DNA from 2 places in the Streptomyces parvus genome. Region 1 is predicted to be linked to the other one. Evidence: riboswitches for the same ligand, from Rfam matches in the RefSeq annotation. Region 1 holds a riboswitch; the other holds the start of a gene.
The links. A riboswitch is a leader RNA that binds a small molecule or an ion and turns the genes downstream of it on or off. The one in region 1 is predicted to bind glycine.
Positions count from the first base shown of each region.

Region 2: linked by a shared signal. The riboswitch ahead of gcvP (aminomethyl-transferring glycine dehydrogenase) and the one ahead of gcvT (glycine cleavage system aminomethyltransferase GcvT) in region 1 are both predicted to bind glycine.

Region 1 is NZ_CP135079.1:5,025,006-5,032,718, reverse strand. It holds gene RNL97_RS23765 (ABC transporter substrate-binding protein) at 1-1,420, opposite strand, end outside; gene RNL97_RS23760 (enhanced serine sensitivity protein SseB C-terminal domain-containing protein) at 1,693-2,481, opposite strand; gene RNL97_RS23755 (enhanced serine sensitivity protein SseB) at 2,659-3,429, opposite strand; gene RNL97_RS23750 (AAA family ATPase) at 3,501-4,193, opposite strand; glycine riboswitch at 4,399-4,496, shown strand; gene gcvT (glycine cleavage system aminomethyltransferase GcvT) at 4,674-5,789, shown strand; gene gcvH (glycine cleavage system protein GcvH) at 5,922-6,299, shown strand; gene glyA (serine hydroxymethyltransferase) at 6,319-7,578, shown strand.
Region 2 is NZ_CP135079.1:724,345-732,057, reverse strand. It holds gene RNL97_RS04355 (MerR family transcriptional regulator) at 1-534, shown strand, start outside; gene RNL97_RS04350 (DNA polymerase IV) at 646-2,106, shown strand; gene RNL97_RS04345 (PRC-barrel domain-containing protein) at 2,025-2,399, opposite strand; glycine riboswitch at 2,533-2,630, shown strand; gene gcvP (aminomethyl-transferring glycine dehydrogenase) at 2,824-5,709, shown strand; gene RNL97_RS04335 (DUF5999 family protein) at 5,849-6,055, opposite strand; gene RNL97_RS04330 (hypothetical protein) at 6,391-6,975, opposite strand; gene RNL97_RS04325 (hypothetical protein) at 7,460-7,713, shown strand, end outside.

The DNA.
Region 1 (7,713 bases):
ACCAGGTGCCGATGAAGTTGTAGCCGTCGTTGAAGTCACCGGTCCAGCCGAGCATGTGCAGGGCACAGGAGCCGGCCTCGGTGGCGTCCAGGTAGTCCGGGGCCCACTTCATGGCCTTCGGCTTGATGGTGATGCCGGCCTTCTCCAGGTCGGCCTTCATCAGCTCGAACATGTCCTGCGGGGCAGGCATGTACGGGCGGGTGACCTCGGTCGGGTAGCAGAAGTCGATGCTGAGCTTCTCCTCGCCGGCCTGCTTGAGGAGGTCCTTCGCCTTGGCGGTGTCGAACGGGTAGGTCTTCACCTTGTCCGAGTAGCCGGCAACCGTGTCGGGCATGAACTGGGTCGCGACCTTGCCGCCCTCGGGCAGCTGGGTGTTGACGAGGTTCTCGCGGTCGATGGCGTGGGTGATCGCCTGACGGACCTCGGGCTTCTTCAGCGCCGGGTTCGCCGACTGGCTCATGCCGAGGTAGAAGATGTTGAAGACGTCACGGGTCGGGACCTCGTAACCCTCCTTCTCCAGCGTCGTCACATCGGCCGGCGCGACCAGGTCGTAGCCGTCGATGTCACCCGCCTGGAGCGCCTGGCGGCGGGTCTCCTCGGTGGAGATGGTGCGGAAGACCAGGTTCTTCACCTTGGCCTTGGCGCCCCAGTAGTCGTCGAAGCGCTCCAGGGAGACTTCCTTGTTCCCCTTGTTCCACTTGACGATCTTGTACGGGCCGGTACCGGCGACCGTGCCGGCCTCCTGGCTGTACTTGGGGTACGTGATCGCGTCGCCCTTGGCGGTCGCGTCCTGCTTCTCGTACTCCTTGATGGCCTTCGGGGAGTGGATCGCGAGCGCCTGGAGGGAGAATCCGCCCGGCAGGTTCGCCGAGGGCTCGTTCACCTCGATGACGGCCGTGTTCTCGTCCTTGGCGGTGCAGGACTTGTAGTTGGGCTTGGGCGCCTCGGCGTCCTCGTTCTTCGCGAACCCGCCCATGATGGTCTGCCAGTAGTAGGAGACCGCGCTGGACTGGTACGTGCCCTTCCAGTTGAACCAGTGGTCGTAGTTCGCGCAGACCGCGGCGGCGTTGAACGCCTCGCCGTCGTGGAACTTGACGTTCTGGCGGAGGTTGAACGTCCAGACCTTGCCGGCCTCGTCGCTCGACCACTTCTCGGCGAGACCGCCGACGAGCTTGCTGCCGCCGGGCTCGTGCTCCAGCAGCGCCTCGAAGGCCTGACGGGTGACGCGGAACGTCTCGCCGTCGCTCGCGAGGGCCGGGTCGAGGGAACCGGGGTCACCGGCTCCGGCGAAGACGAAGGTGTCCTTGTCGCCCCCCTTGGCGTCACCCCCGTCCCGATCGCTGGAACAGCCCGTGGCGATCAGACCGACAGCGACCGCTGTCGTGATCGCCCGGACAGCCCGGGACTTGAATATTCGCATGGGTCCACCCCTGGTTCGCCATGTGGTGAGGTTTGATGGCCGCACACTACAGACGGTGCCCACCGCAAGAGAACAGTCCGGATAGCGGTGAGACCTAGTCGAGACCCGGACAGTTAACAAACCGTCCAGTTCCGGGACATCCTCCCGGGGGAAGTTAACAAGCCGGACATCGAGGGGTGTTCGACGGAGGGTGACCGAGGGCGGAGCTCTCCCCCGCGACGGGGGTCTTCGGGTCGGCGAGGCCTGCGGGGGCCTTCGATGGGCCCTTCGAGTCAGCGAGGGAGCGGCGGGTAGCCGTAGCCCGGGGCGGCGGCAGACCGGGGGCCCGCCGGGGCGTGGGCCTCGCGGTCGTAGAACGGGCGGGTGTTGGCGCGCAGCCACATGCCGACCGGGTCGTACTCGTCGGAGAGCGCGACGGTGGAGACCGGCAGCCCCTCGGGGACAGCGCCGACCGACTGCCGCATCATCTCGCGCACCGATTCGACGGCGGCGCGGCCGGTGTCGTAGAGGTCGAGGCCGATCGCGAGATACGGGACGCCGACCGCGGGGTGCACCCAGGCGCGGCGCAGGGAGCGGATCGCGGGGGTGCGGTGGGCGTTCTGGGTGAGCAGGGCGTAGAACTGCGGGAGTTCGATGGCCGGTTCGCTCAGCCGGAGCGGTCCGGCGGGCAGCCGGTCCAGACCGGTCGCGATACGGCGCAGATCGAGCCAGGGGATGCCGACGCCGCCCCCGGGGCCGTGCGGGTTGAGCCAGATGCCCCAGCGGTCGGGGAAGAGGGCGCGGGCGATCTCACGTCCGGTGACCAGCTCGTGGGCCCGGTTCCAGCCACTGGCGGAGAGCTCCTGGGCGGAGGTGACGCAGGGGGCGTACCCCAGGCCGTCGATCTCCATGTTTCCGTACTGGGCGTCCGGCGAGCCGGCCGTGCCGTGCCAGAGCAGCATCCAGATCCGGCCCTCGGCGACAGCGGAGAGCAGTTCCTCGTAGGCGTCGTAACGCCCGGGGGTCACCTGGCGGAGCAGCCGCTCCACCTTTCCGCCCGCCGCGGTGCCTGACGCACTCACCCTGGGTTCCGCCCCTCGTCGATCCGTCGCCTTCACGCCATCGCTCCCGGGCACACGGGAGCCACCACGCCATCAAACCAGCTTATGCGCCCCTTCAGACACCGACTTGACGCCACGGACCCGCAGCGCCCGGTCCTCAGGGCCTCACCGGCCCTCGCGCCGGTGAACCGGTGGCCCTCAGTGGCCCTCGCGGCGGTAGAACGGGCGGACCTTCTCCCGCATCCAGTCGCCCACGAGGTCCTGGGCCACATCGAGCAGGACCAGGTTGACCGGCCACGGCACCTGGACCCGGCCGAGGGCCCGGCCGATGGCGTCCATGGGGGCGCTCTGCCCCGCGCCGTCCCAGGTGGCGAACTCGACGCCGACGAAGAGGACCGGGTCGCCGCCCTCGATGCTGGCCAGCGTCCGGCGGGCGGTGCTCACGACTCCGGTGGCCTCGAACTCCTCGGACACGGCGGTGAGGAAATCGACCGGGTCGTGCTGCCAGTCCGGCTCGAACAGCCGGACCCGGCCGCCGGTGGCGGGCCCGTCCAGGGCGGTGCGGCCCGCCCGGCAGAGCTCGGCGACGGCGGGCGGCGGCAGCGGTATGCCGACGACGCCGCCCGGGTTCACGGCGATCCCGACCTGCGGGGGCAGGCCCCGCGCGAAGTCGCGGGCGGGCGCGACGGTGAAGGACATATGGCTGCCGACGCAGCTGAGGAACTGGGCCTCCGAGCTGAAGACGGGGACGAAGGCCGCGCCCTCGATCTCCATCATCGGCAGGTCGAGGTCCGCGCTCGCGGGGGTGCCGCCGTTCGGCAGGGGCACCCAGAGGGAGCTGCGGCCGAGCACCTCGACGAGGCGGCCGCCCGCGTCCGGGACGCCGAGCGAGGCCGTCAGCACCTCTTCGAGCTCGTTGGCGGGCCACCCCTGCTGGGGGTGGGCCGGTGCGGGTGCCGGAATGTCCACTGGCTCTGTGCCCTCTCTCAACCGCCCGGGCCGCGCCGCGGCGGCCCTCTGCTCCGGCCAGCACCCTAACCTCAGCGGGCGGCGGAAGCTCCGGCGTCCGTGAAGGAGATCCGGCCGAGCGCCCCCGCGGCCTCGCGGTCGAGCAGCACCGCGGAGGTGCAGCCGGCGGGCAGCAGCCCCTGTTCGGTGTCCCGGAGCAGCCGGGCCACCGCGTGCCGGTGGCGGGCGAAGGCGTAGCCGGAGACCCCGCGCCCGCGCTCGCGCTGCCCCTGCCGCGCCACGTCGGGCGTCACGTCGAGCAGGATCAGATGGAAGGTGCGGCCCCGGGCCGCCGCGTGCCGGGCGAGCCAGCGGCGTACCCAGGTCTGGGTGCCGCAGTCGTGCACGACGACGGATTCACCGGACCGCAGGGCCTTCCGCAGGCCGAGGTAGTGCGCGGCCCGGACGAGGGGGCGGTAGAGGGCGTAGGGCACTAACCCGGGCACGGCGGCGGCCCAGCTGTCGCGGGTGTTCTGGGAGTCGACGGCACGCCCCTGCACGGCCCGCCTGATGAGGGTGGACTTGCCGCTGCCGGGGAGCCCCGAGACCACGACGATGTCACCGGCGGTGAGGTCGAGGCTGTACGGGCCGTAGCCGGTGCGCCCGCGCAGGTCACGTACCACCGGCGCACGGGTCTCCAGCAGCTCCCGCACGGGAGCGCCGCGCCGAGCGGGCACCGCGCCGTGCGCGACCCCCGCGGCCGGTACCGACCGCTGCAACGCCATCGCCCATCCCCCTGCTGTCGGGTCTCGCACGTCTGCTCCTGAAGTGTAAAGAAAAGGCAATGCGACACAACCGACCTCCGGCCCGTCGCCCGGATCATGCCCCGATCCGCGGGGCTTCACGTCCCCGGGGACCGGAGGGGAGACCGGGCCCCCACTCCCGCCCGATGCATGCGATGATGACCCCGCCAACTGCATACCGGCCGTTCGAATCCGCGCGGGAGAGTTCCGGCCACAGTGTGAGCCGGGCGCCGAAGGAGCAAGATCCTCCCTTGAATCTCTCAGGCCCCGTACCGCGTGGATGAGGCAGATCTGAAAAGCGAGTCGCCCTGCGGCTCCACCCAAGGTGCAAGCCGAGCCCCCTGAACAGGGGCGCCCTCCGGGGGCATACCCCGTCAGGGGCTATCGGCGAACCTCTCAGGTTCCGATGACAGATGGGGAGGATTTTCCGTCCTGACGTCGTCATGCCCTGGAGCCGTATCCATGAGCACTGCCCCCCGTCTCACCGCCCTCGACGCACTGCACCGCTCGCTCGGCGCCACCATGACCGACTTCGCGGGCTGGGACATGCCCCTGCGGTACGCCAGCGAGCGCGACGAGCACAACGCCGTACGCACCCGGGCGGGCCTCTTCGACCTCTCCCACATGGGCGAGATCACCGTCACCGGGCCCGAGGCCGCCGCCTTCCTGAGCTACGCGCTGGTGGGCAACATCGCCACCGTCGGCAACGGCCGGGCCCGCTACACGATGATCGTCCAGGACGACGGCGGGATCGTCGACGACCTGATCGTCTACCGCCTGGGCGAGACCGAGTACATGGTCGTCGCCAACGCGGGCAACGCCCAGATCGTGCTGGACGCGCTGACCGAGCGCGTCGGCGGCTTCGACGCCGCGGTGCGCGACGACCGGGACGCCTACGCGCTGCTCGCCGTCCAGGGCCCGGAGTCCCCGGCGATCATGAAGGCCGTCACCGACGCCGATCTGGACGGGCTGAAGTACTACGCGGGCCTGCCGGGCACGGTCGCCGGGGTCCCCGCGCTCATCGCCCGTACCGGCTACACCGGCGAGGACGGCTTCGAGCTGTTCGTCGCGCCCGAGCACGCCGAGCAGCTGTGGCAGGCGCTGACCGACGCCGGCGCGCCGCACGGCCTGATCCCGTGCGGGCTCTCCTGCCGGGACACGCTGCGCCTGGAGGCGGGCATGCCGCTGTACGGGCACGAGCTGACGACCGCCCTGACCCCGTTCGACGCGGGTCTGGGCCGGGTCGTGAAGTTCGAGAAGGAGGGCGACTTCATCGGCCGCGAGGCGTTGAAGGCCGCCGCCGAGCGCGCCGAGACCGCTCCGCCGCGCAAGCTGGTCGGCCTGATCGCCGAGGGCCGCCGGGTCCCGCGCGCCGGATTCCCGGTCGTCGCGGACGGCAAGGTGATCGGCGAGGTCACCTCCGGCGCCCCCTCCCCCACCCTGGGCAGGCCGATCGCCATGGCGTACGTGGACGCGGCCTTCGCCGCGCCGGGCACCGCGGGCGTGGGCGTGGACATCCGGGGCACGCACGAGCCGTACGAGGTCGTCGCGCTGCCGTTCTACAAGCGCCAGAAGTGATATCCCGGAGGGAACGGCGCATTCCGGGCCCTCCTCACCGGCACGCAGGCGTCACGGAAGTGACGTACCTCCGTCTCACACCGCAAGACCACCGTTCATCAGCACTCCCCCGCGTACAGGAGAATTCAGGTCATGAGCAACCCCCAGCAGCTGCGGTACAGCAAGGAGCACGAGTGGCTGTCGGCCCTCGAGGACGGCGTGGCCACCATCGGCATCACGGAGTACGCGGCCAACGCGCTCGGTGACGTCGTCTACGCCCAGCTCCCGGAGGTCGGTGACACGGTGACCGCGGGCGAGACCTGCGGCGAGCTGGAGTCGACCAAGTCCGTCAGCGATCTGTACTCGCCGGTGACCGGTGAGGTGACGGCGGCCAACCAGGACGTCGTGGACGACCCCTCGCTGGTGAACTCCGCTCCCTTCGAGGGCGGCTGGCTGTTCAAGGTGCGCGTCGCGGAGGAGCCGGCCGATCTGCTCTCCGCCGACGAGTACACCGCGTTCTCCGGCAACTGAGACCTTAAGGGACCCCCTGATGTCGCTTCTGAACTCCTCCCTCCACGAGCTGGACCCGGACGTCGCCGCCGCCGTCGACGCCGAGCTCCACCGTCAGCAGTCCACCCTCGAAATGATCGCCTCGGAGAACTTCGCTCCGGTCGCCGTCATGGAGGCACAGGGCTCCGTCCTCACCAACAAGTACGCCGAGGGCTACCCCGGCCGCCGCTACTACGGCGGTTGTGAGCACGTCGACGTCGTCGAGCAGATCGCGATCGACCGGATCAAGGCCCTGTTCGGCGCCGAGGCCGCGAACGTGCAGCCGCACTCCGGTGCGCAGGCGAACGCCGCCGCGATGTTCGCGCTGCTGAAGCCGGGCGACACGATCATGGGCCTGAACCTGGCCCACGGCGGTCACCTGACCCACGGCATGAAGATCAACTTCTCCGGCAAGCTCTACAACGTGGTCCCGTACCACGTCGACGAGACCGGTGTCGTGGACATGGAGGAGGTCGAGCGCCTCGCCAAGGAGTCCCAGCCGAAGCTGATCGTGGCCGGCTGGTCCGCCTACCCGCGCCAGCTGGACTTCGCGGCCTTCCGCCGGATCGCGGACGAGGTCGGCGCGTACCTGATGGTCGACATGGCGCACTTCGCGGGCCTGGTGGCGGCCGGGCTGCACCCCAACCCGGTGCCGCACGCCCATGTCGTCACCACCACCACGCACAAGACCCTCGGCGGTCCGCGCGGTGGCGTGATCCTCTCCACCCAGGAGCTCGCCAAGAAGATCAACTCGGCGGTCTTCCCGGGTCAGCAGGGCGGTCCGCTGGAGCACGTGATCGCGGCGAAGGCGGTCTCGTTCAAGGTCGCGGCGGGCGAGGAGTTCAAGGAGCGCCAGCAGCGCACTCTGGACGGCGCCCGGATCCTGGCCGAGCGCCTGGTCCAGCCGGACGTCACCGAGGTGGGCGTCTCCGTCCTCTCCGGCGGCACCGACGTGCACCTGGTCCTCGTCGACCTGCGCAACTCCGAGCTGGACGGCCAGCAGGCCGAGGACCGGCTCCACGAGCTGGGCATCACGGTCAACCGGAACGCCATCCCGAACGACCCGCGTCCCCCGATGGTCACCTCGGGCCTGCGGATCGGCACCCCGGCGCTGGCCACCCGCGGCTTCGGCGCCGAGGACTTCACGGAGGTCGCGGAGATCATCGCGGCCGCCCTCAAGCCGTCGTACGACGCGGACGACCTCAAGGCCCGCGTCGCCGCGCTGGCCGAGAAGTTCCCGCTGTACCCCGGCCTGAAGTAGTACCTGGCCTGCGGTTCCGCGCATCCGGACGGGGCACCGCGCACACTGGAGAAAAGTGAGCGCGGTGCCCCGTTCCTTGCCCCCGCCGGTCCTTCTCATCCCGCTTGCCCCGCTTGTCCCGCACCACCCAGGCAG
Region 2 (7,713 bases), 4.3 Mb from region 1:
GCGGCGATGGCAGCGGGCGGCGTGGCAGCGGCGAGCGGCGCCGGCGACATCGGCTATCGCGGACCGACGGCGTGCGCGGCGGCGGGAATCACCTACCGCCAGCTGGACTACTGGGCACGTACGGGACTGGTCGAGCCCAGTGTGCGCCCGGCCTACGGGTCGGGGACCCAGCGTCTCTACAGTTTCCGGGACGTGGTCCTCCTCAAGATCGTCAAGCGCTTTCTGGACACCGGGGTCGCGCTGCAGAACATCCGCACCACGGTCCAGCATCTGCGGGACCGCGGCTTCCAGGACCTCGAACGCATGACGCTGATGAGCGACGGGGCCACGGTCTACGAGTGCTCCTCGCCCGACGAGGTCGTCAGCCTGCTCCAGGGCGGGCAGGGCGTCTTCGGGATCGCCGTCGGCGTCGTCTGGCGGGATGTGGACGCGGCGCTCTCGCAGCTGCACGGCGAGCGGGTCGACACCGGTGAGACGCTCATCGGCCACAACCCCGCGGACGAGCTGGCCCGGCGGCGTAACCGCGCGGGCTGAGCACCCCCGGCGCGCGGCGCGACGCGACAGTACGACGGACACGGGGCGGTCCGGTGCCTCACGGGGTGCCGGGCCGCCCCGTTGTCAGTGCCGTAGGGCAGCATCGACGGTGTGAGAACCGCGCCCACCATCCTTCACCTGGACATGGACGCCTTCTACGCGTCGGCGGAGCAGGCGGCCAAGCCGAGTCTGCGCGGCAAGGCGGTCGTGGTGGGCGGCCTCGGCCCGCGGGGAGTGGTCGCCACCGCCTCGTACGAGGCCCGGCGGCTGGGAGTGCACTCGGCGATGCCCACCGCCCAGGCCCGGCGGCTCGCCCCCAACGCGGCTTACCTGGTGCCCCGCTTCTCGCTGTACCGGACGGTGAGCGACCAGGTGATGGAGCTGCTGGGGCGGCTGTCTCCGCTGGTGGAGCCGCTCAGCCTGGACGAGGCCTTCGTGGACCTGGAGGCCGGCGGGACGGCGCACGACTCGGCCTCGGCCCGCGCCACGGGGGAGGGGCTGCGGGTGGCCATCCGCGCCGTGACCGGCCTGAGCGGATCCGTCGGACTCGCGGGTTCCAAGATGCTCGCCAAGATCGCCTCCGAGCAGGCGAAGCCGGACGGTCTCGTCCTCATCGAGCCGGGCACCGAGCGCGAGCTGCTCGCCCCCCTGTCCGTACGCATCCTCCCGGGGGTCGGCCCGGCCACCGGCGACCATCTCCGACGTGCCGGGATGACCACCGTCCACGATCTGGCCGAGGCGGGCGAGGCGGAGCTCGTACGGCTGGTCGGCAAGGCCCACGGCCACGGGCTCTTCCGGATGGCGCTGGGCCTCGACGACCGGCCGGTGGTCGCCGAGCGGGACGCCAAGTCCGTATCGGTGGAGGACACCTTCGACGTGGACCTGCACGACCGGGTGCGGGTGCGCGCCGAGGTCGAGCGGCTGGCCGTGCGGTGCGTGGAGCGGCTGCGCGCCGCCGACCGGTCGGGCCGCACGGTGGTGCTGAAGGTGCGCCGCTACGACTTCTCCACGCTGACCCGCTCCGAGACGCTCAGAGGCCCCACGGACGACCCCACCGTGGTCCGTGAGGCGGCGGGGCGGCTGCTGGAGTCCGTCGACACCACGGGCGGCGTACGGCTCCTGGGGGTCGGCGTCACGGGGCTTGCCGACTACACCCAGGAGGACCTGTTCGCCCAGGCCGCCGAGGCCCGGGAGCTCGCGCAGCGGGCCCTGGAACACCACGCGCCGACCGCGGAGGGCGGCGCGGAGGAAGCCGTTCCGGAGCCCGAGGCGGACAGCGCCGAGCAGCTCGCCGCGCGGCGCTGGCCCGCCGGGCACGATGTGCACCACGAGGAGCACGGGCACGGCTGGGTGCAGGGCAGTGGGATCGGCCGGGTCACCGTCCGGTTCGAGGAACCGTGGAGCGCGCCCGGCCGGGTCCTCACCTTCCGGATCGACGACCCGCTGCTGCGGCCCGCCGACCCGCTGCCGCTCGTCCGCGAGACGCCCGACTACTCCTCCTGGCCCGCCAGCCTGCCGAAGTCCCGGTCCTCGGGCGCCGTGTCCTCCGAGGGCGGGGAGTCCAGCCCGTAATGCCGGTAGAGCTGCAGCTCCTGCTCGGGCGACAGGTGCCGGCCGACGCCGAAGTCCGGCGCGCCCTTGATCAACGCCCGGTCGAAGGGGACGCGCAGCGCGTCCTCGACGAACTCGCTGGGCTCCAGCGGGACGAAGGCGTCCCTGCTGAACAGGCCGGTGCGCACGGCCGCCCACTCGGGTACACCCGTCGCGTCGTCGAGATAGACCTCATCCACCGTTCCGATCTTGGAGCCCTTGCGATCGAACGCCTTGCGGCCGATCAGGCGGCGCGGATCGATATCCGTCTGCACGGTGCCTCCCACTGGTCGCGGACTGCTCACGGCGGTCCCTGTCGCTCCACCAGCACCAGACAAATGCAGATCCGTGGTCTCGGCCACTCGAGAGCTCCGGCTCGATGGCCGCTGGTAGGCTGGCAGTGGCTGCTGACCCCGTGCGGGAGAGTCCTCCGGTGGAGAATCCGGAGGCGCCGAAGGAGCAACTCCTCCCCGGAATCTCTCAGGCCCCCGTACCGCACGGACGAGGTCACTCTGGAAAGCAGGGCGGATCCGTGCGGGCGCAGGCCCGGGTGGACCCGACCCTCACCGACGGTGAAAGTCGGCACGCCCCCGGGCGGGCCGGTGAAGCTCTCAGGTTGAGATGACAGAGGGGGAGGCCGTCCGGGCACCCGCGCCGTGGTGCCCCTCGCAGGTCGTGACAGACCAGGAGGCCTCCACCATGACCCCCCGTCGCACTCCGCTCTCCCAGCTGGAGCAGGGCATTCCGTTCGAGCAGCGCCACATAGGGCCCGATGCCGAGGCCCAGGCGAAGATGCTCGCCCAGGTCGGCTACGGCTCGCTCGACGAGCTGACCGCCGCCGCGGTGCCCGACGTGATCAAGAGTGCGGAGGCCCTGAACCTTCCCTCGGCGCGCACCGAGGCGGAGGTGCTGGCCGAGCTGCGCTCGCTGGCCGACCGCAACGAGGTGCTGGCCCCGATGATCGGCCTCGGCTACTACGGCACCTTCACGCCGCCCGTCATCCTGCGCAACGTCATGGAGAACCCCGCGTGGTACACGGCCTACACGCCGTACCAGCCGGAGATCTCCCAGGGCCGGCTCGAAGCCCTCCTGAACTTCCAGACGATGGTCGCCGAGCTGACCGGGCTGCCCACCTCCGGCGCCTCCCTGCTCGACGAGGGCACCGCGGCCGCCGAGGCGATGGCCCTGGCCCGGCGCGTCGGCAAGGTGAAGAAGGGCGTCTTCCTGGTCGACGCCGACACCCTGCCCCAGACCGTCGCGGTCATCGAGACCCGCGCCGAGCCCACCGGCGTCGAGGTCGTCGTCGCCGACCTGAGCGAGGGCATCCCCGCCGAGATCGCCGAGCGGGGCGTCTTCGGCGTCCTGCTCCAGTACCCGGGCGCCTCCGGTGCCGTGCGCGCCATCGAGTCCGTCATCGAGCAGGCCCACGAGCTGGGCGCGATCGTCACCGTCGCCGCCGACCTGCTGGCCCTCACGCTGCTCACCTCGCCCGGCGCGCTCGGCGCCGACATCGCGGTCGGCACCACCCAGCGCTTCGGTGTCCCGATGGGCTTCGGCGGCCCGCACGCCGGCTTCATGGCGGTCCGCGAGAAGTTCGCCCGCTCCCTGCCCGGCCGCCTCGTCGGCGTCTCCGTCGACGCCGACGGCAACAAGGCCTACCGCCTGGCCCTCCAGACCCGCGAGCAGCACATCCGCCGCGAGAAGGCCACCAGCAACATCTGCACCGCTCAGGTCCTCCTCGCCGTGATGGCCGGGATGTACGCGGTCTACCACGGCCCCGACGGGCTGCGGACGATCGCCCGCCGCACCCACCGCTACGCCGTGATCCTCGCCGACGGTCTGCGCACCGCCGGGGCCGACGTCGTGCACGGCGCGTTCTTCGACACCCTGACCGTCCGGGCCCCCGGCAAGGCCGCCGGCATCGTCGCCGACGCCCGCGAGCGCGGGGTCAACCTCCGCCTCGTCGATGCCGACCACGTCTCCATCGCCTGCGACGAGACCACCACCCGTGCGCAGATCTCCGCCGTCTGGGCCGCCTTCGGCGCCGAGGGCGACATCGAGGCGCTCGACGCCACGGTCGCCGACGCGCTGCCGGAGGCGCTGCTGCGCTCCGACGACATCCTGACCCACCCGGTCTTCCACCAGCACCGCTCCGAGACCGCGATGCTGCGCTACCTGCGCAAGCTCGCCGACCGCGACTACGCGCTGGACCGCGGCATGATCCCGCTCGGCTCCTGCACCATGAAGCTGAACGCGACCGCCGAGATGGAGTCGATCACCTGGCCCGAGTTCGGCGCGCTGCACCCCTTCGCACCGGCCGAGCAGGCGCAGGGCTTCCTCACCCTCATCCGTGAGCTGGAGGAGCGCCTCGCCGAGGTCACCGGCTACGACGCGGTGTCCATCCAGCCCAACGCCGGCTCCCAGGGCGAGTTCGCGGGCCTGCTGGCCGTCCGGGCGTACCACCGGGCCAACGGCGACGACCAGCGCACCGTCTGTCTCATCCCGTCCTCCGCGCACGGTACCAACGCCGCCAGCGCCGTCATGGCGGGCATGAAGGTCGTCGTGGTGAAGACCGCCGACGACGGTGAGGTCGACGTCGCGGACCTGCGCGCCAAGATCGAGCTGCACCGCGACGAGCTGGCCGTGCTGATGATCACCTACCCGTCCACGCACGGGGTGTTCGAGGAGCACGTCGCCGACATCTGCGGCGAGGTGCACGACGCGGGCGGCCAGGTGTACGTCGACGGCGCCAACCTCAACGCGCTGGTCGGGCTGGCCAAGCCCGGCAAGTTCGGCGGCGACGTCTCGCACCTGAACCTGCACAAGACCTTCTGCATCCCGCACGGCGGCGGCGGCCCCGGCGTCGGCCCGGTCGGCGTCCGCGCCCACCTCGCCCCGTACCTCCCCAACCACCCGCTCCAGCCCGCCGCGGGCCCGGAGACCGGGGTGGGCCCGATCTCGGCCGCCCCGTGGGGCTCCGCGGGCATTCTGCCGATCTCGTGGGCGTACGTCCGTCTGATGGGCGGCGAGGGCCTCAAGCGGGCCACGCAGGTCGCCGTGCTGGCCGCGAACTACATCGCCAAGCGCCTGGAGCCGCACTTCCCGATCCTGTACAGCGGCCCGGCCGGACTGGTCGCCCACGAGTGCATCGTGGACCTGCGCCCGATCTCCAAGGCGACCGGCGTCTCCATCGACGACGTCGCCAAGCGCCTGATCGACTACGGCTTCCACTCGCCGACCATGTCGTTCCCGGTGGCCGGCACGCTGATGATCGAGCCGACGGAGAGCGAGGACCTCGCGGAGCTCGACCGGTTCTGCGACACCATGATCGCGATTCGCGCCGAGATCGAGAAGGTCGCCTCGGGACAGTGGAGCGCGGACGACAACCCGCTGTCCAACGCCCCGCACACCGCCGCCGCGCTCGGTGGTGACTGGGAGCACGGCTACAGCCGCGAGGAGGCCGTCTTCCCGGCCGGGGTGTCCGCAGCCGACAAGTACTGGCCGCCGGTGCGCCGCATCGACGGGGCCTTCGGCGACCGGAACCTGGTCTGCTCCTGCCCCCCGCTGGACGAGTACGACAACTGAATCAGCCTGTCGTAGGGCGTGCGCCGGGAGCGGCGCGCGCCGGACACGCGTCGGGGCCGGTGCGGAGATCTCTCCGGGCCGGCCCCTTTTTTTCGTACGACTTCTTCCGTACGGCCGCTCCCGGTCCGTACGGAAGCTCTCAGGCGGCCTTCACCACGCGGCCGGCTGCCAGCGGCCGGTGCGGGGCGATGATCTGCCCGTCGGGCAGCAGTTCGCCGGTGTCCTCGAAGAGCAGGACGCCGTTGCACAGGAGGCTCCACCCCTGTTCGGGGTGGTGGGCCGTCAGGCGGGCGGCCTCCCGGTCGGGCGAATCGGCGGTGGGGCAGGGTGGCTGGTGCTGGCACATGGATGGGTTCTTTCGCTGCGTCGAGTCGAGTGTCCTGCGGCTGGATGAGTTCTTCATGGCCGCCCCCGTATCAGTCGGTCCGGTCCCAGTGTTGCCCTACGGGGAAGAATCCGCAGGGATTTCGCTGCAGCACCCGTACTCCTCCCATGACGCGTCACCCGCGCGGACGGTTCACCGCAACTGCACTGTCCCTTTGGGTGGTTCGGGGTGGCCGGATGGGACTAGTCCGAACGGGCAGCACAGCGCCCCCGCGGCGGCCCCTCGCCGCTGCCCGGTGGTGCGGGACGGATCGGGGCCGCCGCGGGGGCGCTGTGCCCGGGCCCTGCCGACGCCGGTCAGGCCGAGCTGAGGAGTGGCCCCGGGGCCACCCGCATCGAGATGACGGGCAGCAGGTCGGCGACCCGGTGCGGGCGGTGGGCCGCGATGCCCGGGGGGGCCGGCGCCAGGGGCACCAGGACGTCCGTCGGCGCGAGCACCCCGCCGGAGGGATCGGCCTCGGTGTCGCCGTGCAGCCACAGGGTGAGCATGTACAGCTCCGGGATGGACAGGAGCCGCGCCTGGCAGCCGGTGGCCGACGCCTCCGCCTGCCGGACGGCCAGCTCGGTCGAGGCGAGGTAGGGGCCCTCGAAGAAGTGCGAGAACGTCCAGCCGTCGGGGGTGAGCACGGTGTCCGCCGCGGCGACCGCGCGGCCCTCGCTCCGGATCAGGAAACGCCAGGCCGCCAGGCGTGTCAGCGGCGCCGTGCCGGAGGGCGCGATCCGGTCCAGCACATGCACGGGAAGCGGTAGTTCGGGGCTCAGCGGTCCCTGGACGGACCGGAGAGCGGAGGTTCGGGCTTCGCGGACGGCGGTGGGAGAACCGAGGGCCGCGAGAACGCTGCGCAGGGCGGGCGCGGGAGCCGAGGGGACATGCAGCGGCATGGTGGGTCGCCTCTCACTTCGGAGACACGGTGGAGCTTGGGCGGGTGCAGACGGCGCTGTCGGCGTGCGGGCCAGAAGAGGCCGGCGACGGGCGAGTCGTATCTACTCTCTGCCTCGTTGAGCGGAGTTTATATGACGCGTGTTCACACAGTGTTTCCGCTAGCAGTCCGGGATATGCGCCGCAAGGCGTCATCCGGCCTTCAAATCGCGGTATTCCTGGGGATTTGATCTGCCGCGGTCGGTTGCGACCTGGCACCCTTCCGGTGGCACGGACGGCCGAAACTCGTCCGTGTTTTCACCACGCATGGACCAGTCGGCAATGCCCCGTGCCGCATGCCGTGGGAATGTGCCCCCGGTCTCCTGCAACCAGACTACCGGGTCTCGGAGGCCCGTGGGGGCGTTACGGATCACTCTCGCGGGGCATTATCGATCGTGATGCGAGCGGCCTGGACCGCGGGCCGCCCACTGGAGGAGGGACCCCTCGATGGGGGAGAAGGTCGTGGCGGGAGCCTTTGACCTGTCCGATCGACAGGCGTACCGGACGAAGCTCAACCGGTGCCTGGAGGGGCTGGAGAGGCTTCTGGAGGAGCGGAGGTTCGACCGTCCGCGGAACTTGATGGGGCTGGAGATAGAGCTGAATCTCGCGGGTTCCGACGGGATGCCGCGCATGATGAATCAGCAAGTGCTCCAGCGCATCGCGAGCCGGGATTTCCAGACCGAACTGGGGATGTTCAATCT